Linked DNA regions of Aquibium oceanicum. The protein of the gene in region 1 interacts with the protein of each later gene in a pairwise test. Links are inferred from orthologs where the notes say so. Each region holds a gene or a part of one and is shown on either strand. Other genes may lie near its edges. The genes, in order: ftsZ and rlmN.

Evidence for each region.
Region 2: the proteins of ftsZ (region 1) and rlmN interact in binary tests that used the Escherichia coli proteins (3 or more experiments, as listed by UniProt). The link is inferred for Aquibium oceanicum from one-to-one orthologs.

What each region holds. Positions count from the first base shown.
Region 1 is NZ_CP018171.1:3,343,326-3,352,121, reverse strand. Bases 3,341-6,326 are described here. They hold ftsZ (cell division protein FtsZ), read left to right. Parts: upstream 3,341-3,994; coding sequence 3,995-5,659; downstream 5,660-6,326. Other genes in these bases: lpxC (UDP-3-O-acyl-N-acetylglucosamine deacetylase), read left to right, coding at 5,957-6,326; ftsA (cell division protein FtsA), read left to right, coding at 3,341-3,929. Also shown: murB (UDP-N-acetylmuramate dehydrogenase), read left to right, coding at 1-526; BSQ44_RS16405 (D-alanine--D-alanine ligase), read left to right, coding at 782-1,708; BSQ44_RS16400 (cell division protein FtsQ/DivIB), read left to right, coding at 1,696-2,622; more of ftsA, read left to right, coding at 2,619-3,340; more of lpxC, read left to right, coding at 6,327-6,907; BSQ44_RS16380 (outer membrane protein assembly factor BamD), read left to right, coding at 7,142-7,972; DNA repair protein RecN, read left to right, coding at 7,989-8,796. UniProt on the Escherichia coli protein: Essential cell division protein that forms a contractile ring structure (Z ring) at the future cell division site. The regulation of the ring assembly controls the timing and the location of cell division.
Region 2 is NZ_CP018171.1:5,120,752-5,136,791, reverse strand. What follows is about bases 10,164-13,025. They hold rlmN (dual-specificity RNA methyltransferase RlmN), read left to right. Parts: upstream 10,164-10,910; coding sequence 10,911-12,140; downstream 12,141-13,025. Other genes in these bases: phbB (acetoacetyl-CoA reductase), read right to left, coding at 12,674-13,025; BSQ44_RS25110 (hypothetical protein), read left to right, coding at 12,137-12,646; BSQ44_RS25120 (invasion associated locus B family protein), read left to right, coding at 10,224-10,727. Also shown: BSQ44_RS25180 (DUF1127 domain-containing protein), read left to right, coding at 1-216; BSQ44_RS25175 (hypothetical protein), read right to left, coding at 326-1,027; BSQ44_RS25170 (DUF1223 domain-containing protein), read left to right, coding at 1,170-1,928; BSQ44_RS25165 (DUF2794 domain-containing protein), read left to right, coding at 2,386-2,772; BSQ44_RS25160 (GNAT family N-acetyltransferase), read right to left, coding at 2,792-3,361; BSQ44_RS25155 (Bax inhibitor-1/YccA family protein), read right to left, coding at 3,467-4,210; BSQ44_RS25150 (ABC transporter permease), read right to left, coding at 4,418-6,967; BSQ44_RS25145 (ABC transporter ATP-binding protein), read right to left, coding at 6,978-7,676; BSQ44_RS25140 (arylesterase), read left to right, coding at 7,764-8,399; thpR (RNA 2',3'-cyclic phosphodiesterase), read left to right, coding at 8,527-9,123; BSQ44_RS25130 (4a-hydroxytetrahydrobiopterin dehydratase), read left to right, coding at 9,230-9,523; BSQ44_RS25125 (YkvA family protein), read left to right, coding at 9,580-9,945; more of phbB, read right to left, coding at 13,026-13,396; BSQ44_RS25100 (acetyl-CoA C-acetyltransferase), read right to left, coding at 13,502-14,686; polyhydroxyalkanoate synthesis repressor PhaR, read left to right, coding at 14,981-15,589; BSQ44_RS25090 (class I SAM-dependent methyltransferase), read right to left, coding at 15,775-16,040.

The DNA.
Region 1 (8,796 bases):
TAACGGCGTGGAGACGCGCGAGCGCGTGGTCGAGGTGCGCGCGCTCGACCGGCAGGGCAACCTCCACGTGCTCGACAATGCCGCGATGGGCTACGCCTACCGCCACTCCTCCGCGCCGAAGGACCTGATCTTCACCTCCGCCGTGCTGGAGGGCTTCCCTGCGAGCCGCGAGGAAATCCGCGAGGCGATGGACGAGGTGCAGCACCACCGCGAAACCGTGCAGCCCATCCGCGAGAAGACCGGCGGCTCGACCTTCAAGAACCCGCCCGGCACCTCGGCCTGGAAGGAGATCGACAAGGCCGGATGCCGCGGGCTGATGATCGGCGGCGCCCAGATATCGCCCATGCACTGCAACTTCATGATCAACACCGGCACGGCGACCGGCTACGACCTCGAACATCTCGGCGAGACCGTGCGCGCACGCGTACTCGAGCATTCCGGCCTCCGGCTGGAGTGGGAGATCAAGCGCCTCGGCGACTTCCGCCGCGGCCACGAGGTGCAGGAGTTTCTGGGGCAGATGCTCTAGGCTGCCGGCTCGGTGAAGAGGCAGCGGGGCCTGAGCGGCGGCGACATTGCGCGAGGCTGGATTCCCCGTCGCGTTGGAGGCCAAAATGCGGCCTTTTGCCGAACGAAGACTTGCCACGGAATCCACTCTCTGATTCCCTGTCTTCAAGCGTTTCCTGATTGAGTCGGCGGCGTACCTGGCCGGGGGGATTCCCCTGGAGGTTCGGATTCGACCCGGAAACGACGGAGTTTCGGCCGGAGAGGGGATTGCCGGTAGATGTCGAAGAAACACGTTGCCGTGTTGATGGGAGGCTTTTCGTCCGAACGGCCCGTTTCCCTTGCATCCGGCAAGCCGTGCGCCGACGCCCTGGAAGCCGAAGGCTACGAAGTGACGCGCATCGACGTCGAGCGTGACGTCGGCAAGGTGCTGGCGGAACTGAAGCCCGACGTCGTCTTCAATGCGCTGCATGGTCCGTTCGGTGAGGACGGGACGATCCAGGGCGTGCTCGAATATCTTGAGATTCCCTACACGCATTCCGGCGTCCTCGCCTCCGCGCTCGCCATGGACAAGGACAAGGCGAAGAAGATCGCAAAGGCGGCCGGCATTCCCGTTGCGGAATCACGCATCATGAACCGCTTCGAGATCGGTTCGTCCCATCCCATGAAGCCGCCCTATGTCGTGAAGCCGGTGAATGAAGGCTCCAGCTTCGGCGTGGTGATCGTCAAGGAGGATCAGTCGCATCCGCCGCAGGTCATCGGGTCCTCGGAGTGGCGGTATGGGGACACCGTGATGGTGGAGCGATTCGTGCATGGTCGCGAACTGACCTGCGCGATTATGGGCGATGTGGCGCTGGCCGTGACCGAGATCGTGCCGGTCGGGCATTCCTTCTACGACTACGACTCGAAATACGTGCCCGGCGGATCAAAACACGAATGCCCGGCAAAAATTTCACCAATTATTTACCAAAAAATACAGACACTGTCCCTCAAGGCGCATCAAGCCATCGGCTGTCGGGGAGTTTCCCGGTCCGACTTCCGCTACGACGACCGCTTTTCCGAGAATGGCGAGCTCATCTGGCTGGAAATCAACACGCAGCCAGGCATGACGCCGACATCGCTGGTTCCAGAAATCGCCGCGCAAGCGGGGCATAGTTTTGGTGAGCTCTTGAGTTGGATGGTGGAGGACGCGTCGTGTTTGCGGTGAGGTCAACCGATCTCCGTGCTCCGGTCGCCCGGTCCGGCGCAAGGGCCGGTCTGTTCTCCGGCGTCCTGCCGCGCGTGTTGCGGCGGCCGTTCCGCGTGCTTTTGCGCACGGGCGTCTCCGACATGCACGTGCCCGGATACGCCGCGCCGCTGATGACGGGCGCGCTGCTTCTCGCGACCTGCCTCTACGGGATGAGCGTCGGCGGTCACTGGCCGCAATTCCTCCAGACCATGACCGCCTACAGCGGCTTCGCCGTCACCGACGTGCGCATATCGGGCAATGGCGAAACCTCCGACATCGACGTGCTGGAAAGGCTTGATCTCAACGGCTGGACCTCGCTCGTCGGGCTCGACGTGGATGCGGCGCGCGACCAGGTCGCCTCGCTCCCCTGGGTCCAGTCCGCGACCGTTCGCAAGGTCTATCCGGATGCCATCGAGATTTCGGTCGTCGAGAAGACGCCGTTCGCCATCTGGCAGTACGGCAAGGATCTGATGCTCGTGGAAGCCGATGGCAAGCTCATCACGCCGTTCCGATCGGGCCGCCACGCCGATCTGCCCCTGGTGGTCGGAGAGGGTGCCTCCGGGAAGGCGCAGGCCATCGTGGCGCGCGTCGCCGAGCATCCGGAAATCGCCTCGCGGGTCGAAAGCTACGTCAGGGTCGGGAACCGTCGCTGGGACCTGCGTCTCGACAATGGCGTGACCCTGAAGCTTCCCGAAGAGGGGGTGGATACGGCGCTCTCCTACCTCGCCGATACCGACCGGGCCAGCGGCCTCCTTTCGCGGGACATCCTCGCCGTCGACATGCGGCTGGAGGACAGGCTGGTCGTCCAGCTGACGTCCGAAGGGCTGAAGCAGCGGACGGCCGCGGTGAAGGAAATGATGAAGCAGCTCAAGGCTGGCGGGCGGCGCACATGAACTGGCTTTCGGGCAGTCACTCAGCGGCTACGCGCCGGTCCGGCATCGTCACCGTCCTCGACATCGGATCGAGCAAGATCTGCTGCATCATCGGCAAACTGAAGCCGGGCGAGGGCAGCGAACTCATCCGCGGGCGCACGCACCAGGTGCGCGTCATCGGCATCGGTCACCAGAAATCCCAGGGCGTGAAGTCGGGCGTCATCGTCGATCTCGACCGGGCGGAGCAGGCGATCCGCCTCGCGGTCGATTCCGCCGAGCGCATGGCCGGGCTGACGGTGGATTCTCTGATCGTCAATCTCTCGGCGGGCCGGCTGAGCAGTGACATCTCGACGGCGACGATCAATCTCGGCGGCCACGAGGCCGATACCTCCGATATCCGCAAGGTGCTCGCGGCCGGCGCGAAGAAGGCGTTGCAGGCCGAGCGCGAACTCGTCCACTCGCTGGCGGTCGGCTTCTCGCTCGACGGCGAGAAGGGCATCCGCGATCCGCGCGGCATGCTGGGCGAGACGCTGGGCGTGGACATGCATGTCCTGACCGCCGACGCCGCGCCGATGCGCAACATCGAGCTTTGCATCAACCGCTCGCATCTCTCCGTCGACCGGATGGTCGCCACGCCCTACGCCAGCGGGCTCGCCGCGCTGGTTGACGACGAGGCGGAGCTCGGCGCGGCCTGCATCGACATGGGCGGCGGCACGACCACGATATCCGTCTTCGCAGAGGGCAAGTTCGTGCATGCGAGCTCGCTTCCCATCGGCGGCATCCACGTGACGCTCGACATGGCCCGCGGCCTGTCGACCGGCGTCGAAGTGGCCGAGCGTTTCAAGGTCATGCACGGCTCGGCGCTGCCGACCGGCGCCGACGACCGCGACGTCGTCAACGTGCCGCCGGTGGGCGGCGACGAATCCGACGTCCCGCTGCAGGTGCCGCGCTCGGTTATGACGCGCATCATCCGCGCCCGCATCGAGGAGACGCTCGAACTGGTGCGCGAGCGCCTGCATCGTTCCGGCTACGGCGCGACGGTCGGCAAGCGCGTCGTCCTGACCGGCGGCGCCAGCCAGTTGACGGGCCTGCCCGAGGCAGCCCGGCGCATCCTCGGCCGCAATGTCCGGGTCGGGCGTCCGCTCGGCGTCGCCGGGCTTCCCGAGGCGGCCAAGGGGCCGGCATTTTCTTCGGCCGTGGGGCTGATGATCTACCCGCAGGTGGCTTCGTTCGAGAGCAGCCGCGTGTCGGGTTTCCTGCGTATGCGCGCAACCGGTACGGGTGGACGCCTGGGGCGCGTGGGTCAGTGGTTCAAAGAGAGTTTTTAGTTTCGAGGGGCTAGCCCCAGGCGGCCGCGCGGCGATGCGGCGAGAAAGGCGAAAAGGACGAGGACATGACGATCAATCTTCAAAAGCCGGACATCACCGAGCTCAAGCCCCGCATCACCGTCTTCGGCGTTGGCGGCGGCGGCGGCAACGCGGTCAACAACATGATCACCGCGGGGCTGCGCGGCGTCGAGTTCGTGGTGGCGAACACGGACGCGCAGGCGCTCACCATGTCGAAGGCCGAAAGGCTGATCCAGCTCGGCGCGCATGTGACCGAGGGCCTGGGCGCCGGTTCGCAGCCTGAGGTCGGCCGCGCCGCTGCCGAGGAATGCATCGACGAGATCGTCGATCACCTGGCCAGCACGCACATGTGCTTCGTCACCGCCGGCATGGGCGGCGGAACCGGCACGGGTGCCGCGCCGGTCGTGGCCCGTGCCGCCCGCGAAAAGGGCATCCTAACCGTCGGCGTCGTCACCAAGCCTTTCCACTTCGAAGGCCAGCGCCGCATGAAGACGGCCGACATCGGCATCGAGGAGCTGCAGAAGAACGTCGACACGCTGATCGTCATCCCCAACCAGAACCTGTTCCGCATCGCCAACGACAAGACGACCTTCGCGGACGCCTTCTCCATGGCCGACCAGGTGCTGTATTCGGGCGTCGCCTGCATCACCGACCTGATGGTGAAGGAAGGTCTCATCAACCTCGACTTCGCCGACGTCCGCTCTGTCATGCGCGAAATGGGCAAGGCGATGATGGGCACGGGCGAGGCGTCCGGCGAGGGCCGCGCCATGGCCGCCGCGGAAGCCGCGATCGCCAACCCGCTGCTCGACGAATCCTCGATGAAGGGCGCCAGGGGCCTGCTGATCTCGATCACCGGCGGGCGCGACCTGACCCTGTTCGAGGTCGACGAGGCTGCGACCCGCATCCGCGAGGAAGTGGACCAGGACGCCAACATCATCCTCGGCGCCACCTTCGACGAGGAACTGGAGGGCGTCATCCGCGTGTCGGTCGTCGCCACCGGCATCGACAAGAAGGCGCACGAGATCGCCGCGCATCCGATCGAGATCCGCCAGCAGCCGAAGCCGCAGCCGCGCCCGGTCCAGGCCGAAGCGCGCCAGGCCCCGGTCCAGCCGGCGCCGCAGCCGGCTCCCGAGCCCGCGGTTTCGCATCAGGCGGCGGCCGACCTCGACCCGGTCGCGGAGGCCATCCGCGAGGCCGAACGCGCTCCGGCGCGTGCGCCCGCCGCGCCCGCCGAGGAGTTCCAGCCCCAGAGCCGGCTCTTCAAGGCCGCCGCTCCCGAGGCGCATCTGCGTCCGGCGCCTCAGCCCGCGCCGACGATGCAGAACATGGAAACCGCACCCGCGCCGGCGCAGCCGCGCATGCCCCGCGTGGAGGATTTCCCGCCGCTGGTGCAGGCCGAACTCCAGGCTCAGGCCGTCAGGCCGGATGCCGCCGACGATCGCGGTCCGATGGGGCTGCTCAAGCGGCTGACCAACGGTCTCGGATCGCGCAGGGAAGAGGAGCCGGCACGGCTGAAGGCCGCAGCGCCGCGCGAGCCGCAGCTCGTGCAGCCGGCCGCGGAGCCCCGTCGCGCAGCATCTTCCGACGCGCAGCTCTACGCGCCGCGCCGCGGCCAGCTCGACGATCACGGGCGGCTCGTGCCGGCCTCGAGGGCGAACCAGGAAGAGGATCAGCTGGAGATTCCGGCCTTCCTCCGCAGGCAGGCGAACTGAGTTCCGGACAAGGAAAGACGAGACTGTAACAAACGGAGCAGACTGACCGATGAGCCGGTCAGTCTGCAAATGCAATCGATGAGCAATTTCAATCCCTTGGTGAGATATGCTCATGCGGCTTGCTCGTTACATGGGGTAAGAAACCGTGATTTGGCGACTCTCTACCCGCCCTATATCTTCCGCTTCGAACATTCTGCGGTGCACAGGGCAATTCGGGGATAGGGCGTCCTGGGCATGTACGAGAACAAGAAGCCGCGGCTTTCCGGCCTTAAAAGCGGTCCTGAATTGGGCGGGGTCATGGGAATAGATTTGCACGAGTATCAGACGACCATCAACTCGCGTGTGTCGCTCTCGGGTACGGGCGTTCATGGCGGCAGGGCCGTCACGATCCACCTCAATCCGGCCGATGTCGATACCGGCGTCGTCTTCAACTGTCTTTCCGACGGTGAGACGGTCCGCGAGATCCGCGCGCTGGTGTCGGAGATCGGCGGGACCGACCTCTGCACGGTTCTGGGCGATCCTTCCGGCATGCATGTCGCCACCGTCGAGCACCTGATGGCCGCGCTCTTCGCGCTCGGCATCGACAACGTCTCGATCGACATCGACGGCAACGAGGTTCCGATCCTCGACGGCAGCTCCCACGATTTCGTCGAAGCCATCGAGCAGGCGGGCATCCGCACCCTGACCGGCAAGCGCCGGTTCATCCGCATCCTCAAGCCCATTCGCATCGAGAAGGGCGGATCGTGGGCGGAGTTCCTTCCCTATGACGGTACGCGTTTCGAGATCGAGATCGATTTCGAGAGCAAGTCGATCGGACAGCAGCTCTATGCCGGCGACATCGAACCCGAGACCTTCAAGCGCGAAATCGCGCGCGCCCGCACCTTCGGCTTCATGAAGGACGTGGAGCGCCTGTGGGCGGCCGGGTATGCACTCGGCTCGTCGCTGGAGAACTCCGTCGTCATCGGCGATGACGACCAGGTCATCAACATGGAAGGCCTGCGCTTCAAGGACGAGTTCGTGCGCCACAAGGCGCTGGACGCGATGGGCGACCTCGCGCTCGCCGGCGCGCGCTTCATCGGCTGCTTCCGCTCCTATCGCGGCGGGCACAAGCTCAACGCCGCGGCGTTGCGCCGCCTGCTGTCGGATCGCGGTGCGTTCGAGATCGTCGAGACCACCCGTCGCAGCCGTGGCCGCAAGGCGGAGATGATCGCGGTCAGCGCTCCGGTGTTCGCTCCCTGGACCCTGTGAGGGCTTCCGGGCCAAGGTCGATACGTGCCGATGTTGCGTACCGGGTCATTGGCCCGAAGTTGATTGGCAATTCAGCTGCCGCGCATTCCCGCCACAAAATAGCGCGAATGCGCGGCGATAGCGTTGTCGGCGGGGCGCGGCTGTGATCTATGACGGTCGCCCGCTGCCAACCGGGGGACCAGAGGATTCGAGCGACGAATGAACGCGACACGAAGTGCCGTTAGAGGCGGGTGGATGAGACGAGCGACATTTGCGGCGCCGTTCGCGGCATTGTCGCTGGCGCTCGGTGGATGTGCCAGCGAAAAGGACATCGACCTGTCGAGCTACGTGCAGGACATCGAGCCGGCCGACACGCTCTACAACCAGGGCCTCGCCAATCTCGAAGCGGGGCGCATCAAGGAAGCCATCGCCAAGTTCGAGGCGGTGGATCGCCAGCATCCCTATTCCGAGTATGCCCGCAAATCCATGGTGATGAGCGCCTTCGCCAACTACCGGCGGGGGAACTACGTGGACTCGATCAATTCCGCCAAACGCTACGTCGCGCTCTACCCGTCGAGCGAGGACGCGGCCTATGCGCAGTACATCGTCGGGCTGAGCTACTTCCGCCAGATCCGCGACGTGACGCAGGACCAGAAGGAAGCCCGCCAGACGCTCGAAGCGATGGACGAGGTGATCACGCGCTGGCCCGAGTCGCAGTATGTCGAGGACGCGAAGGCCAAGAAGCGTTTCGCGCGCGACCAGCTCGCCGGCAAGGAGATGCAGATCGGCCGCTACTATCTGGAGCGGCGCGAATACGTCGCAGCGGCCAAGCGGTTCCGCAACGTGGTCGAGGTCTATTCCGACACCCGCCACGTCGAGGAGGCTCTGGCACGCCTGACGGAGACCTATTACGCGATGGGGCTCGCCTCGGAGGCGCAGACGGCCGCCGCGGTGCTTGGCCACAACTATCCCGACAGCCAGTGGTACCGCGATTCCTACAAGCTCCTGCAGACGGGCGGCCTGGAGCCGCGCGAGAACAAGGGCTCGTGGATCTCCAAGGCCGGAGCCGTCCTGCTCGGCACCTGATGGCGGCAGGCTAGCGATGCTGGTCCAACTGTCGATCCGCGACATCGTGCTGATCGAGCGGCTCGACATCGACTTCGCGCCGGGCTTGTCCGTGCTGACCGGCGAGACGGGTGCGGGAAAATCCATCCTTCTCGACGCACTCTCGCTGGCGCTCGGCGGGCGCGGCGACGCCTCGCTCGTCCGCCACGGCGCGGCCCAGGGGCAGGTGACGGCCGCCTTCGACGTGCCGCTCGACCATCCCGCCCGTAAGCTGATCGCGGAGAACGCGATCGACGACGAGGGCGACATCCTGCTCAGGCGCGTCCAGAACGCGGACGGCCGGTCGCGCGTCTTCGTCAACGACCGCCCGGCGAGCGTCGCCCTGATGCGCGACATCGGGCGGGCGCTGGTCGAGATCCACGGCCAGCATGACGAGCGCGCCCTGGTCGATCCCGGCGCCCATCGCGATATTCTCGACCTGTTCGGGCGGCACGACACCGAAGTCTCGGAGACGCGGCGCAGCTGGAACCTGTGGCGGCAGGCCGAAGCCGACCTCGCCCGTCACCGGGCGCGCGTCGAAGCGGCGGCGCGCGAGGCGGACTATCTGCGCGCATCCGTCGATGAACTCGACAAGCTCGACCCGATGGATGGCGAGGAGACCGAGCTCGCCGGCCTGCGCTCCTCCATGATGAAGGCGGAGAAGATCGCGTCGGAGATCGGCGAGGCGCAGGAGCTTTTCGCCGGCAACGCCTCGCCCGTGCCGCTGCTGGCAAGCCTCGTGCGCCGGCTGGAGCGCAAGTCCGCCGAGGCGCCCGGGCTCCTTGAAGAGGTCGTAAAATCGCTGG
Region 2 (16,040 bases), 1.8 Mb from region 1 along the record:
GGGGTGGCGAAATTCATCCGCTCCTGGCGTAACCGACGCGAGATCTATCAGCTCGGTGAGATGAGCGATGCGCAGCTTGCCGACATCGGGCTGGTGCGCGGCGATCTTCACGTCGCGTGGAACGCACCGCTCGGCATTGATCCGACGGAGCATCTGGGTTGGATCGCGCAAGCGCGGCGTCGCGCCGACGAAGCGCTCGCGCGGCGGATGCTCTGACCCGCGCCCTCCCGGGCTCGACACGGTTTCCCGCAGGCCGATACTCCCGCCGGCTCCCCCCGGCCCGCCTGCCGACTGCCCGGCCTCCTTCGAGGCCGGGCTTTTTTCGTCAGCCTCGGTTTGGCGCCGGTGCGCTGTTGCCTGCCCGTCCTCCCGGCGTGCCGTACCAGGCGACCGATGCCAGGAGCACGGCGAGCATGGCGCCGTTCAGCGTGTGCCACAGGAAATGGGTGCCGATCGGGAAAGCGGCGCAGACGTCCGGGTCGATGGTTCGAAATGTTGCCGAGACCACCAACATCGCCGCCGCCGCGATATCGTACCACCCGGCGGGGTGGCCGCGCACGACGAGGACCACCCCCCAGAACGCCAGCGACAGCAGCGCAGGCAGGTAGCCGGACGTGCCGTTGGTGGCGACCCGGACCCAGTCGGGCAACATCGCTGTGATCGCGCCGGCGACGGCGAAGAAGCCTATCAGTGCGACGATGGACAGGCCCCAGCCGAAACCGACCCAGCGGCGGATGTTGAACAGCGTCAGCGCCAACGTGAAGGTGGCGATCGGCACCACGTCGAACCAGATCGTCAGCCCGTTGGCGAAGGTGTGGAAGAGCGTCGAGCCGATGCCGATGGCGATGACCCACCACGCCAGCGCCACGGCGAAGACGTCGCCGCCGCGCTTGCGGATCGCCCACAATCCCCAGATTCCCGCGAGGATAAAGGCGAGGTTCGTCACCGCGTTCAGCGGTTCCGACCAGAATTCGGGGCCGGTGCGCTCGCAGTAGTTGTCGATGCTGGCAAAAAGCGAATCATTCACGCCCGGCTCTCCCTTTCGGGCGGAGTATGCGGGAGAATCGTCTCACCGCAACGTGACTTCGGGTTGACCTCGCCATGCGCTTAATGTCGAAGCTATACGAGAAAGCGGACAATCGGAGTCCGGATTTCAGTCAGGATCGGACATGAACATCTTCCGAATGACCGGGTTCCTGCTGGCGATGGTCGCAGCGCCGGCTCTGCCGGCGACCGCTCAGACCGTGGACGGCAAACCGCGTGCTGTGGTGGAACTGTTCACGAGCCAGGGCTGCAGCTCATGTCCTCCCGCCGACGAGTATCTTGCCGATCTCGCACGGCGCGGCGACGTGGTCGCGCTCGCCTATCACGTCGATTACTGGGACTACCTCGGCTGGGGCGACACGCTCGCCGATCCCGAAAACACGGCCCGCCAGCGCGACTATGCGCGCGCGCTCGGGCAGCGGTCCGTCTACACGCCGCAGGTGGTGGTCAACGGACGCGAGCACATGAACGGCGCCAGCCGCGGCAAGATCGAGAGCGCGATCGCCGACATGGATGCCGAGGGCAAGGGGCTGGTGATCGATGTCAGCATTCGCCAGAGCCCCGAGAGCATCGTCATTGAGACGGGCGCCGGCACCCATCGGAAGGGCAAGGCGAACGTCGTACTGGTGTTCTTCGAGCCCGCAACCGAGGTCGAGATCGCCAGGGGCGAGAACGCCGGAAAATCCATCACCTACTGGAATGCCGTTTCCGCGATCCAGGCCGCGGGCATGTGGCACGGCCGCGAGATGCGGCTGGAAATCCCGTCGAGCGAACTGAAGCGGAAGGGTGCGGGCGGCTGCGCCGTGCTTCTCCAGGCGATGGGCGTGGACGGCTCTCCGGGTCCGATCATCGGGGCTGCGATCCTCGACCACCCGATCATGTGACCAGCCGCCGTCTGGGCGGGTCTCCGCGAGAATGAGGTGTTGCCGAGGTTGGTTCGGCCCAGCGAAGACACCGTGGGCGGGGGGCTTGGGGTTACGGGGCCAGCGCCGGACCGAACCGTCTCAGGCAACGATTGGATGTTCGCCGCGCATTGGGGCCGCAACCGGGACAATTCGCGGCCGGAATGTGGCGGGCCATCACCAATTCGATCATCCTGTCCTGCTTCGTGACCGACCGGTTAACCTGGCGTTAAGAACCGGAAGCGACTGCCACAGCGGTCGCCTCCTCGCGCAACAGCCAACTCAAGAGCGTAAGAAGGGTCGCCAAAGTGTGAGCTCCCTGTGGTCGGCGCGTCCCTTCACCTTCCCGGTTTCGCATATCCTCCAGGCGCGGGGGTTGCAAAACCGGGCCGGAAAGATGACCTTGAACCGTCGTGAAACTGTCACGGAAGGTGAGCTCATGGCTGAGCGTTCCAACGGTGCGGAGGATGGGGACGGCTCCGCAATGCTGATCCCGCTTCACGAGGCGCGGCGGGATCGTGAACGACTACCGGTCAGGTTCGACCGACGCGAACTCGATCAAATCCTGAAAATCTACGGGCGCATGGTCGCCGCCAACGAATGGCGGGACTACGCGATCGACCATCTGCAGGATCGCGCCGTCTTCTCGGTGTTCCGGCGCACGAGCGAAGTGCCGCTGTTCCAGATCGTCAAGGATCCCAAGCTCGCCCGCAAGCAGGGCGCCTACTCGGTGGTGGCGGCGACGGGGCTCATCCTGAAGCGCGGCCACGAACTCGCGCGGGTGCTCAACGTCTTCGACAGGCACCTGAAGCTCGTCCACGCCTGACACGCCCCGCCGGCACGGATCAGATGCCGGCGCGAAAGTTCCGCTCGGGCAGCGAACCCGGATCCGGATCGGTGGAATTTCCGCCGTTCATCGAGAGTTGCATGAATACCGTATCCAGCCATCGCCCCTGCTTGAACCCCGATCCCTCCAAAACACCCATATGGCGGAAGCCGAGTTGTGCGTGGAGGCGGAGGGAGGGTACGTTGTGGATACCGTCTCCAATCACGGCCGTCATCTGCCGGAAGCCGAGCTTGCCGGTTTCCTCGATCAGCATGGCGAGTAGCAGGCGGCCTATGCCCTTGCCGCGCGCTTCCGCTGCCATGTAGATCGAATCCTCCACCATGAAGCGGTAGGCCGGTCGCGGCCGGAAGGGGCCGGCATAGGCGTAGCCCAAGAGCCCCGAAGGGCTTTCGGCCACGAGGTACGGATAGGATTTCGCGGCCAGGGCATCGAAACGCGCCGCCATCTCGGCCTCTCCGGGCGGCTCGAGCTCATAGCTCGCCGTTCCGTGGCGCACCGCATCGGCATAGATCGCCGTGATCGCGGCAATATCGGCTCTCGTGGCAGATCGAAGGGCTACGACGCTCATTTTTGGTGCAGGGGATTGATGTTGCACGGACTTTAAGCTGAGCGTCGTACGAAAGAAAAGGGCGGCCGTATTGGCCGCCCCGCAGGATCGATTGGTCCAGACCGCCTACTCGCGGTTGCCCAGGAAGTGCAGCAGGAACATGAACAGGTTGATGAAGTCGAGGTAGAGGCGAAGCGCGCCCATGATGGCCTTGCGGCCGGCCACGGCGCTATCGTCGCCCTCGTAGTACATCTCCTTGATGTTCTGCGTGTCGTAGGCGGTGAGGCCCGAGAAGATCAGCACGCCTATCGCCGAAATGGCGAACTGGAGCGCCGACGACTGCAGGAAAATGTTGACCAGCATCGCGATGATCAGCCCGAAAAGGCCCATAACCAGGAAGGAGCCCATCGCCGACAGGTCGCGCTTGGTCGTGTAGCCGTAGAGCGACAGGCCGCCAAACGCGGTCGCGGTGATGAAGAAGGTCCGAACGATGCTCTCGCCGGTATAGACGAGGAAGATCGTCGACAGGGACAGGCCGACGAGGCCCGAATAAACCCAGAAGGTGGTCTGAGCCGCCGAAACGCTCATCTTGTTGATGCGGAACGACAGGAAGAACACCATCGCGAGCGGCGCGAGGATCACGACCCAGCGGAAGGCGCTGGCGTAGATCAGCTGCCCGAACGGGGTGAGCTGGCCATCGGCGACGGCGAAGTTGAAACTACCCCAAGCGGCCAGGCCGGTGATGGCGAGGCCGAGCGCCATGAGGTTGTAGACCTTGAGCATGTATGCGCGAAGGCCCTCGTCGATTCCGGTATCGGCACGTGTGCCAACGCCGGCGACGCGCGCATTGTAGTTGCGGATGTCAGCCATGATTTCCTCTTACAGCTTCTGTCCCGTCCGGTGTCGGGCGGTACCGAACCCGATCCGCCCAGGCGCCGCTGGCGGGACTCCAGCATGCCTGATGTCGAATATGATGTGCCTTCCTGCCAAGAACAAGAGCGATTGGCCGCACGAAGGTTTGTGATCGCACGAAATTTATGGCTCCGGCCCCTTGTTCCGGACGTGGTTAACGCACGCTCAAAGATTTCTTAGCACCGGAGCAGCCTTGTGGCCGAGCACACGCCAGGTGCCGAGCAGGCCGAAACCGACCGTCAGGACCAGGGCGACGACGATTGTCGACACCGCAACTTCGGGCAGGAAGATTGCCGGCAAGCCCATGACGCGCGATATGACGAACCATGCCGCGACGCCGCCGGCGGCTAGCGCGAAAATGGCCGTCGCGAGCCCGATCAGCATGTATTCGAGCGTGAACGCGGCCATAAGCGTACGCCGCGTCGCGCCGAGGGTCTTCAACACCACCGCGTCGTGGATGCGCGCGCGATTGCCCGCCGCGAGTGCGCCCGACAGCACGAGCACCGAGGCGATCAGCGCCACTCCCGCAGCCGCGCGGATGGCCGTGGCAAGCTGTCCGATCAGGCGGTTGACGATGTCGAGCGCGTCCTTGACCCGAACCGTCGTTACCGCCGGAAAGGCACGGGTGACCTCGTTCAAAATGCGGGCTTCCTCGGGCGCGGTCGATGAACGGTCGAGCAGCGTCGCGAGCCAGGCATGGGGCGCGCCGGCGAAGGTGTTGGGCGAGAACACCATGACGAAATTGATGCCGAGCGATTCCCATTCGACGTTGCGGAAGTTGGCGATTCGGGCCGTCACGTTGCGGCCGAGCACGTTGACGGTGATCGTATCGCCGAGTTCGAGGCCGATCTCGCGGCCCTCCTCTGCGGAGAAGGACACCAGCGGCTCGCCGGAGTAATCCTCCGGCCACCATTCGCCGCCCGCCAGCGTCGCGTTCTCGGGGATGTTCCTGGCGTAGGTGATGCCGCGGTCGCCGCGCAGTACCCAACGGCCTTCGGGCGGCACCTCGATCTCGCGCACGTCGACCCCGTTGATCTCCATCATGCGGCCGCGCAGCATGGGAACGCGCACCAGCTTGCCTTCCGGTGCGAGGTCCTGGATCAGGGAGGCGAACTCCTCGACCTCCGTGTTCTGGATGTCGACGAAGAAAAAGTTCGGCGCGCGCTCCGTGAGGCTGCCGGCGATCTGGCTGCGCATGTTGCCATCGACGAGCGCCAGCGTGACGAGGAGCGTCAGGCCGAGGCCGAGCGACAGGACCACAGACGGCGTCAGTGCGCCGGGGCGGTGGATGTTGCCGAGCGCCAGCCGAAGGGCGGTGGACCGAACGCGCGGGCTCCTGCGCGCTAGATACTGGACCAGCCGGCCGACCAGACGCAGCACTGCGAAGGAGAAAGCGGTCGCGGCGACGAAGATCGCGGCGATCGAGCGATCGGTCGAAAACCACACCGCGAGACCGGCGAGCAGCAACCCGATTGCCGCGGCCGCGGCGACATAGGGCAGCCGCGGCAGGCCGCTGTTGTCGAAGCCCATTTCGCGGAACAGAGCGGTCGCGGGCACGTCTCGCGCCCGCCCGAGCGGCAGAAGCGCGAAGGCGAAGGTCACCAGGAGGCCGAACAGAGCGCCGATTCCAAGCGCGTCCCAGTAGATAGCGCCCCGGGTCGGCACGGGAAGCACGCCGGAGAGCGCCGCGCTCGCCGCGAAGGGCATCAGCGCGGCAAGCACCAGCCCCGCCAGGATCCCGATGGCGGCTATGATGGCGATCTGCACGAGATAGACTGCGAAGACGAAGCCTCCGGATGCGCCGAGGCTCTTGAAGGTGGCGATCACGGCGCGTTTGCCTTCGAGGTAGGCGCGTACCGCATTGGCCACGCCCACGCCGCCGACCACGAGCGAGGTCAGGCCCACGAGGGTGAGGAACTGCGAGAAGCGCTCGATGTTGGCCGACAACGACGGCGCGGCGTTGGCGCGCGAGCGGATGCTCCAGCCGGCTTCCGGAAATTCGCTTCCGGCGCGCTCCTGTATCCTGGTGATGTCGGTCTCGGATGAGCCCGCAGGCAGGCGGATCTTGTAGGCGTACTCCACGAGGCTGCCGGGCTGCACGAGGCCGGAAGCTTCGAGCCCCGGCATTGAAACCATCAGCCGGGGTGCGAAGCCGAAGCCATCCGACACGAGGTCGGGTTCGTCATCGATCACCGCGCGCAGTTCGAATACCTCGCCGCCCAGCTTCAGTCGCGAACCGGGCTCGAGACCCAGCCGGTCGAACAGCAGTTGCGGCGCGGCAGCGCCAAAGGCGCCATCCCGGCGGCCGAACAGCGCCTCGTGGTCGAGCGATGGGGTCGTCCCCAGCGCACCATAGAGCGGGTACGCTCCGTCGACGGCCTTGACCTCGACGAGCGTCTGGTCGGAGCCATCCTCGAGACGCGCCATCGACCGCATGTTGGCGCTTTCGGCCACCGTGCCGAGATCCTGGAGGAAAGCCGCTTCGGCATCGCTCGCCTGGCGGTGGACCAGTTCGAAGCGGATATCGCCGCCGAGCAACGTCTGGCCTTCGTTCGCCACGCCGGAGGTGATGGAGCGCGCGACCGAGTTCACGCCACCGATTGCCGCGACGCCGAGCGCAATGCAGGTGATGAAGATCAGGAACCCGGAAAGGCCACCACGCATCTCGCGCAGCGAGAAGCGGACGGCAAGATCGAGCATTCGTCCGGTTCGCATGACCGGACCCTCAGGCCGAAACGGCGGTGTGAAGGCGGCCGCTCTCGATGCGGCCCGAGCGCATTGCGATCTGCCGGTCGCAGCGGCCGGCGAGCACGGAGTCGTGGGTGACCAGCACCAGCGTCATGCCGCGTTCCGTCGCCTTGGAGAACAGCAAGTCCGAGATCTGGCGGCCGGTCGCCTGGTCGAGATTGCCGGTCGGTTCGTCGGCGATGAGGATCTTCGGCTCCGGGGCGAGGGCGCGGGCGATCGCCACCCGCTGCTGCTCGCCGCCGGACAGTTCGCCGGGATAGTGGGTCACCCGGTCTTTCAGGCCGACGGCCTCGAGTTCGCGTGCCGCGATGCCGAATGCGTCGCCGCGGCCGGCAAGTTCCAGCGGAACGGCGACGTTCTCCAACGCGGTCATGTTGGGGATGAGGTGGAAGGACTGGAAGACGATGCCGATGTTGCTGCCGCGGAAGGCAGCGACTTCGTCCTCGCTGCGCCCGTCGATGCGCTTGCCAGCGATCGTGACGGATCCGGAATCGACGCCTTCCAGGCCCGCGATCACCATCAGCAGCGTGGATTTTCCCGAACCTGAAGGCCCGACGATACCGGTCGCCTCGCCGGCGAAGATCTCCAGGCTTAGATCCTTAAGGACATGGACCGACGTGGCCCCCTGTCCCAGTGTCAGCGAAACATTCTTCAGGTCGATCACTGTTTCTGTCACCGGGAATGGGCCCTATATGGTTCGGAGATTGTTGGGATGGACGGCGGCAGGCTGCTTTCGGTCCGGGTTCATATGGGTTTCTGCAAGATGGGTTTCAAACCACGGATACGTGCAATATCGGTCGCCGGATTGGTCTTCTTCGCCTTTCTGGGCCAGGCGCTCGCGGAGAAGATCGACATCGTCGGGTTCGGCGACAGCCTGATGGCCGGTTACCAGCTCGAACCGGGGCAGTCCTTCCCGGAGAAGCTCGAAGCCGCGCTCGAGGCGAAAGGCCATGACGTATCCATCGCCAATGCGGGCGTATCGGGGGACACGACCAGCGGCGGGCTCGGCAGGCTGGACTGGTCGGTTCCCGACGGGACGGACCTCGTCATTCTGGAACTCGGCGCGAACGACATGCTGCGCGGCGTCTCGCCCTCGATCACCGAAAGCAACCTCGACGCGATGCTGGCGCGCCTGAAGGAGCGGGGCATCGACGTCGTTCTTGCCGGGATGCTGGCCGCACCGAACCTCGGAGCGGATTACGCAGAGGCCTTCAATGGCCTCTACCCGCGCCTTGCCGGGAAGTACGACGTCACCTTCTTCCCGTTCTTCATGGAAGGGGTCGCGACGAACGGGCAGCTGCTGCTCGACGATGGCCTGCACCCCAATGCCGAAGGCGTCGACCGCATGGTGGCGGAGGCCTTGCCATATGTCGAGGAGGCGATTTCGCAGCTCGATTGACGGCGCCGGTGGGTGTGGACGCAGTGCCGCATACTGCAACGAAAGGACGACGCGGAACATATCGGGCTTGCCGCAGGCGAGGAACGATGGTTCGCTGCGAAAGACGGAGCGATTCGAGGAGGTAGCCATGCCGCGACTTTTCACCGCCCTCGAGGTACCGCGTGACGCCACGCTCTCCCTGTCCCTGCTTCGGGGCGGCCTGCCCGGAGCGCGCTGGATCGACGTCGAGAACTACCACATCACCCTGCGCTTCATCGGCGATGTCGAAGGACGGGTCGCCGACGACATCGTCAGCGGCCTGGACCGGGTCCGCAAGCCGGGCTTCGAGATCCGCCTCTCCGGCGTCGGCGCCTTCGGCACAAAGAAGCCGCACGCGCTCTGGGCCGGCGTCTCGCCTTGCCCGGAACTCACTGCCCTGCAGGGCGAGATCGACCGCATCTGCTCGCGCAACGGCGCGCCCTACGATCCGCGCAAGTTCGTGCCGCACGTGACGATCGCGCGGCTGCGCAATGCGAGCCCGCTCGACCTGGCATCGTATCTCTCCGGTCACGGCGGCTTCTCCACCGCGCCCTTCCGTGTCGGCCGCTTCGTCCTGATGTCATCGCGGGATTCGGTCGGCGGCGGACCCTACATCGTCGAGGAGGCGTGGCCGCTGGACGTGGAAAGGACAGCCTACACCGGCGCATCGACCGCCGCCGCGGATGCCTTCCGCATGTCGCGATAGACCCTTCCGGCGGCTTCGTCTGGTTGCCGGGTCTCCCGCTCGGGTCGATTTCTTCGCGTCGTGCTCCAGTTTCAGCGGATGAAGCCAATCCGGAAGGGGAAGTCGCATGGCGAAACAGAAGCTCGACGCACAGGCGGTACGCGACGCCCTTGCCGAACTCGACGGCTGGGAATTGCAGGACGGCCGCGAGGCGATCGGCAAGACCTTCACGTTCCGCAATTTCAGCGAAGCCTTCGGCTTCATGACAAGGGTCGCGCTCGCCGCCGAGAAGCTCGACCATCATCCCGAATGGTTCAACGTCTACAAGACCGTCGACGTGACCCTGTCGACGCATGACGCGGACGGATTGACCGAGCTCGACTTCAAGCTCGCGCGAAAGATGGACGCATTCGCCCGCTGAGCGGGGACTTGCGACTCTCCGTCGCGCGACCCAGATAAACGAACATGAAGAAGACCATCGACGACGCCGAGATCGAGGAAGTGCTCGCCCCCGTTCCGCCGGATGTGAACCGGCGCCGGGAAAAGCGTGTGCGCCGGGATTTCTGGCGCACGGCACGGCGGGCCGCCGGACGGATCCCCTTCATGGACGAGGTGGTCGCGGCGTATTACTGCGCCATGGACGAGAAGACGCCCATGCGCTTGCGCGGCATCCTTCTGGCCGCGCTTGCCTATTTCGTCGTTCCGCTCGATTTCGTGCCGGATTTTCTCGTCGGTCTCGGCTTCACCGACGACGTCGCGGTGCTCACCGCGGCTCTTGGGGCCATCCGGTCGCACATTACGCCCGCCCACCGCGCGGCGGCACGCAGCTTCCTGCAGGAATAGCCCTCGACGCAGCCATATCCGCCGGCGCCGTTCCCTCGGCCGCGGATGCGAGCGACAAACTCTCGCCGTTTTCGTGACGTTGAGAATTGATCCGTGATGTGCCCGGTTCGTGGCAGGCGCGCCCGGCGGGTTGGCGGGAGCCCAAGGCACATCGGGGCGCCGGGGCCGAAGCGAAGTTCATCCTTTGGTAACCCCGATTAACTTAAATTGAAGCGAATCCCGGTCCGTAGCGGCCGGCATCGATCTTCGATCAGGACACACAAGAACGGCAGGAAACAATGCGTGCACTGATTCTATTCCTGGCAAGCGCCATCGCCGTGACGATCGCCGGCCCAGCCGCCGCGCAATCGGCCACCAAGATCAATCAGTACAACGCCTGGGGGACCTATTCCTATCAGGGCGATTCCGGAAAGGTCTGCTACGTTCTCTCGGTGCCGACCGAAAAGCAGCCGCAAGCGCTCGATCATGGCGACATCTTCTTCTTCGTCAGCCAGAAGCCGGGCCAGAACGTCGCGTTCGAGCCGCAGTTCATCGCCTCCTATCCCTTCCAGGAAAACTCCAAGGTTGCGGTGAAGGTCGGGGACCGCTCGTTCTCGCTGTTCACCAAGGGCAAGTCCGCCTGGCTGGAGAACGCCGCCGAGGAGCCGCAACTCGTCGCCGCCATGAAGGCCGGCTCGGTGATGTCGGTCGCCGCCAAGTCCGGCCGCGGCAACGACACGAGCTACAACTTCTCCCTGCGCGGGATCACCGCCGCGCTGGATTCGATCTCGGCCTGCAAGTAGCACCCGGGTTCGAGACGAATATCCGGCCTGGCTCTCGGTCAGGCCGGCGGTCTCGCGAGGCGGGTGGCCTTCTACGGGCCGGATCGGGCCTGTCGCCGAGCCATCGCGTGACTGACGCGCAAACTTCTGCTATGTCGCGCGCAACATTGGCAATCGGCCGCGGCCGATCATATCTCCCCGACCATGGCCCTATCGTTCGACATCACCTCCGCCGAGACGCGGAACGCGCTCCGTCCCGCGGTTAAGGAAAAACCGCCGCTGGTGGGACTTTCGCGCGCCGCGCTCGCCGGGACGCTGGTCGAGAGCGGCATCGTTCCAGAACGCCAGGCGAAGATGCGCGCCAGCCAGCTCTGGCACTGGCTCTACGTGCGCGGCGTCTCCGATTTCTCCGAGATGTTCAACATCTCCAAGGAGCTTCGCGCCGAACTCGACCGGACGTTCACGATCGCGCGTCCGGAGATCGTCGAGGAGCAGATCTCGTCCGACGGGACGCGCAAGTGGCTGTTCCGCTTTCCGCCGCGCGGTGCGGGGCGGCCGGTCGAGGTGGAGACGGTCTACATTCCCGAGGAAGGGCGCGGGACGCTGTGCATCTCCAGCCAGGTCGGCTGCACGCTCACCTGTTCCTTCTGCCACACCGGCACGCAGAAGCTGGTGCGCAACCTGACGGCGGAGGAGATCCTCGCCCAGCTGATGACCGCGCGCGATCGGCTCGGCGATTTCCCGGACCGCGACACGCCGGCCGGCGCCATCGTGCCGGCGGAAGGCCGCCGCATCACCAACATCGTCATGATGGGGATGGGCGAGCCGCTCTACAATTTCGAGGAAGTGAAGAAGGCGCTGCTGATCGCGTCCGACGGTGACGGGCTGTCGCTTTCGAAGCGCCGCATCACGCTGTCGACCTCGGGCGTCGTGCCCGAGATTTTCCGAACCGGCGAGGAAATCGGCGTCATGCTGGCGATCTCGCTGCACGCGGTGCGCGACGATCTGCGCGACATGCTGGTGCCGATCAACAAGAAGTATCCGCTGAAGGAGCTGATGGCCGCCTGCCGCGCCTATCCGGGGCTCTCGAACGCGCGGCGCATCACCTTCGAATACGTCATGCTGAAGGACGTCAACGACAGCCTGGCCGACGCGAAGGAACTCGTGCGGCTCCTCAAGGGCATCCCGGCCAAGATCAACCTGATCCCGTTCAATCCCTGGCCGGGCACCAACTACCAGTGCTCCGACTGGGAGCAGATCGAGAAGTTCGCCGATGCCGTCAACGCGGCCGGCTACGCTTCGCCGATCCGCACGCCGCGCGGCCGCGACATCCTCGCCGCCTGCGGGCAGCTGAAGTCGGAATCGGAGCGCATGAAGAAGAGCGAGCGCCTGGCGCTCGAGGCCATGATGATCGCGGGGCACGGCGAGGCTTGAGCCGCGTCGGGCTGATTTTCGTCCGGCTTTTTCTCATCATCGTCGGCTACGCGGTAGCGGCGCTCACGGCGAGCGCCTTCCTGCATTTGGTCGCCTGGCCGATGTTCGCGACGCCGGGAGAGGAAGCGCCGTGGCTCCTGATGGGCGGGTTGTTCGTGTCGATTCCGCTGGTGGGGCTTTTCGTCGCGTATTTCGCGTTCATCCCGTTCGCCGTCTCGGTTGGTATCGCGGAAATCCTCGGCTACAGAAGCTGGCTCTATCACGTGCTCTCGGGTGGCGCTGCGGGGTTCGTCGCAATCGCAATTGCGCGCCGCACGCAGGGACCGGTGCCTTATCCTGGCGAGGTCGTCAATCTCGTTGCCGGACTTCCGCTGCTCTGGATGCCTGAGGTCGCGACCGCGGCGATCACGGCGGGCATGGTCGGCGCCACGGCATACTGGCTGGTCGCCGGCCGCTCCGCCGGTCTTCCGGACCGGGGCCCGCCTGACGACCGTCTTCCAAAGTGACGCGCGGTCGAAGCAGGCCGGACCAATTCAGACGAAGTACTGCCCGCCGTTCGCAGTGATCGTCGATCCGGTAATGAAGCCGGCATCGTCCGACGCGAGGAAGACCACGCAGCGGGCAATCTCGGCAGCCTCGCCGAGCCTTCCGACCGGAATTTGGGCGATGATGCCTTCCCGAACCTTCTCCGGCACGGCCATGACCATGTCGGTGGCGATGTAACCGGGGCAGATCGCGTTGACCGTTATGCCGGCCCGCGCGCCTTCCTGGGCCAGCGCCTTGGTGAAGCCGATGTCGCCGGCCTTGGCGGCGGAATAGTTCGCCTGCGCGAACTGGCCCTTCTGTCCGTTGATCGAGGAAATCGTAATGACACGGCCGAACTTGCGTTCGCGCATGCCGTTCCACAGCGGATGCGTCATGTTGAAGACGCCGTCGAGATTGGTCCGCATCACGTCGGTCCATTGCTCGCGCGTCATGCGATGGAAGGGCGCGTCTCGCGTAATGCCGGCATTGTTGACCAGCACCTCGACCGGGCCGAGATCGGCCTCGACCTGCGCAATGCCGTTCGCACAGGAATCGTAGTCCGCGACGGACCATTTGTAGACCGGGATTCCGGTCTCGGTGTTGAAGTTGCGCGCGGCATCGTCATTGCCGGCATAGTTCGCGGCGACGGTGTAGCCGGCCTCCTTGAGCGCGATCGATATGGCAGCCCCTATCCCGCGCGTTCCACCCGTGACGATTGCTGTCCTTGGCATGAATTCTCCTCCCAGATTGTGGGAGTAAGGTAGCAAGGCAGTAGGCGGCTGCCGATCTGCCTATTTTTTTCCTACTGCCTTACTGCCCTTTTCCCCTATCGCCTTTCAAACCGCTTCCACACACATCGCCACGCCCATGCCGCCGCCGATGCAGAGCGTCGCAAGACCCTTCTTTGCGCCGCGCCGGTTCATCTCGAAGACCAGCGTATTGAAGATGCGCGCGCCCGAGGCGCCGATCGGGTGGCCGATGGCGATGGCGCCGCCGTTGACGTTCACGACGTCCGGGTTCCAGCCCATGTCCTTGTTGACCGCGCAGGCCTGGGCGGCGAAGGCCTCGTTGGCTTCCACGAGATCGAGGTCGGCGGCGCTCCAGCCGGCCTTCTCCAGCGCCTTGCGGGAAGCGGGGATCGGGCCGGTGCCCATGATCTTGGGGTCGACGCCGGCGGTCGCCCAGGAGACGATCCGCGCCAGCGGCTTGATGCCGCGCCGCTCGGCTTCCGCCTCCGTCATGAGAAGGACGGCGGCCGCGCCGTCGTTGATGCCCGAAGCGTTGGCTGCCGTCACCGAGCCGTCCTTGTCGAAAGCCGGACGGAGCTTCTGCATGGCGTCGATCGTGGCGCCGTGGCGGATGTACTCGTCCTGGTCGACGACCGTGTCGCCCTTGCGGCCCTTGATCGTGACCGAGACGATCTCGTCCTTGAACTTTCCGGCTTTCTGCGCCGCCTCGGCCTTGTTCTGCGAGGCGAGCGCGAAGGCGTCCTGCGTCTCGCGCGTGATCTGGAACTGCCGCGCCACGTTCTCGGCCGTGTTGCCCATGTGATAGCCGTTGAAGGCGTCCCACAACCCGTCCTTGATCATGGTGTCGACCATCTTGTAGTCGCCCATCTTCACGCCCTGGCGCAGATGGGCGCAATGCGGCGACATCGACATGGATTCCTGCCCGCCAGCGACGATGACCCTGGCGTCGCCCGTTGCGATCTGCTGCATGCCGATGGCGATCGAGCGCAGGCCCGAACCGCAAACCTGGTTGAGGCCCCAGGCGGTCGCGCCTTCGGGAATGCCGGCCGCGATCGCCGCCTGACGCGCGGGGTTCTGGCCCTCTCCGGCCGTGAGAACCTGCCCGAGGATGACCTCGTCGACTTCGGAAGCCTCCACGCCGGCGCGCGCAAGCACCTCCCTCACGACGACAGCGCCGAGTTCGTGTGCCGGCGCGGTGGCGAAGGCCCCGTTGAAGGAACCGACCGCGGTCCGCGCGGCGCTGGCGACGACGATGCTGTTGGGGGCGGCCATTGTGTATCTCCCTGAAGGACGGATCGCTCGAACCGGCTCCCGGGCCGGACGGTGGCGACTTTTCTTGCCCTTTCCATGACCTGTGTCAAACCGGAATCGGCGGTGCCGGGGGACCCTTGCGCCGACGTGCGGGCAGGCTCGTTGCCATCCGAAGGAGAAAGGCCGTCTGCCCGCCGCGGCTTCGTGCACTGCACAAAGCGCTTTCAATCGGCGATGATTTAGGCATATCCTCATCGCATGGCATGGCGCGTTCGACCGATCGCGCTTCATATTCCAAATGTCTGGGAGGGTCGCGTGCCTGTCAAAGACGATCCGGTGGTCATAAAAAAATATGCCAACCGCCGCCTCTACAACACCGGCACATCAACCTACGTCACGCTCGAGGACCTGGCCGAGATGGTCAAGAAGGGCGAGGACTTCAAGGTTCAGGATGCCAAGTCCGGGGACGACATCACCCATCCGGTGCTGACACAGATTATCTTCGAGCTGGAGAACAAGGACGGGCAGAACATGCTGCCGGTGCCCTTCCTGCGACAGCTCATCTCCTTCTACGGCGACCAGATGCAGATGGTCGTGCCGAGTTTCCTCGAACAGTCGATGATCGCCTTTGCCAAGGAGCAGGAACGGTTCCGCGAGCAGATGAAATCCACCATGGCGAAGTCGCCGATGGAGATGATGAACGTCGCGACCCCGATCAAGGCGCTCGAGGAGCAGACGCGGCGCAACATCGAGATGTTCCAGAACGCCATGCGCATGTTCACGCCCTTTCCGCCGCAAGGCGGCGCGGCGGCCAGCCCGGAGCCGGAAGAACAGCCTGCACCGGCCGCCCAGAGCGGCGATGAGCTGAAGGAACTCAAGGAACAGATCGCCGCGATGCAGCGCAAGATCGACCGGATGGGGTGAGAAGGGCCGAACTTCCCCTATCGCCTGATAGCCGGGTTGCTGATTTGTCCAGTTACGCAAGTATAGCCCAATTGCGAGCATGACTTACTGGCGCCGCCCAAGCATTGCTCACTCTCCTGAGAGGTGTTGGATGACTATCTAACACCCGAGAGGAGGGAGCCTGCACGACGCATGGACCATCATTTCTATCTTGCTCGCGCGATCGAGTGCTCCAGTTGACGTAGCTTCAACGCGACCCAATTCATTTTCTCGTCGTACTCGAAGAGTGACAGTTCGTGCCTTGCGCGATCCGGTCCCCCATAATGAAGAGCGCACCACATGCGAGACAATTCCAGTTGAGTACGCTGCACGGGGTGGGGCATTTGCGAAATGATCTCATCGAACGCGACCAGTTTCGCCTCCAGAGGCATTTCATCCATCTCGGCAAGTCGCTCGCTCACCTCGGACTCGG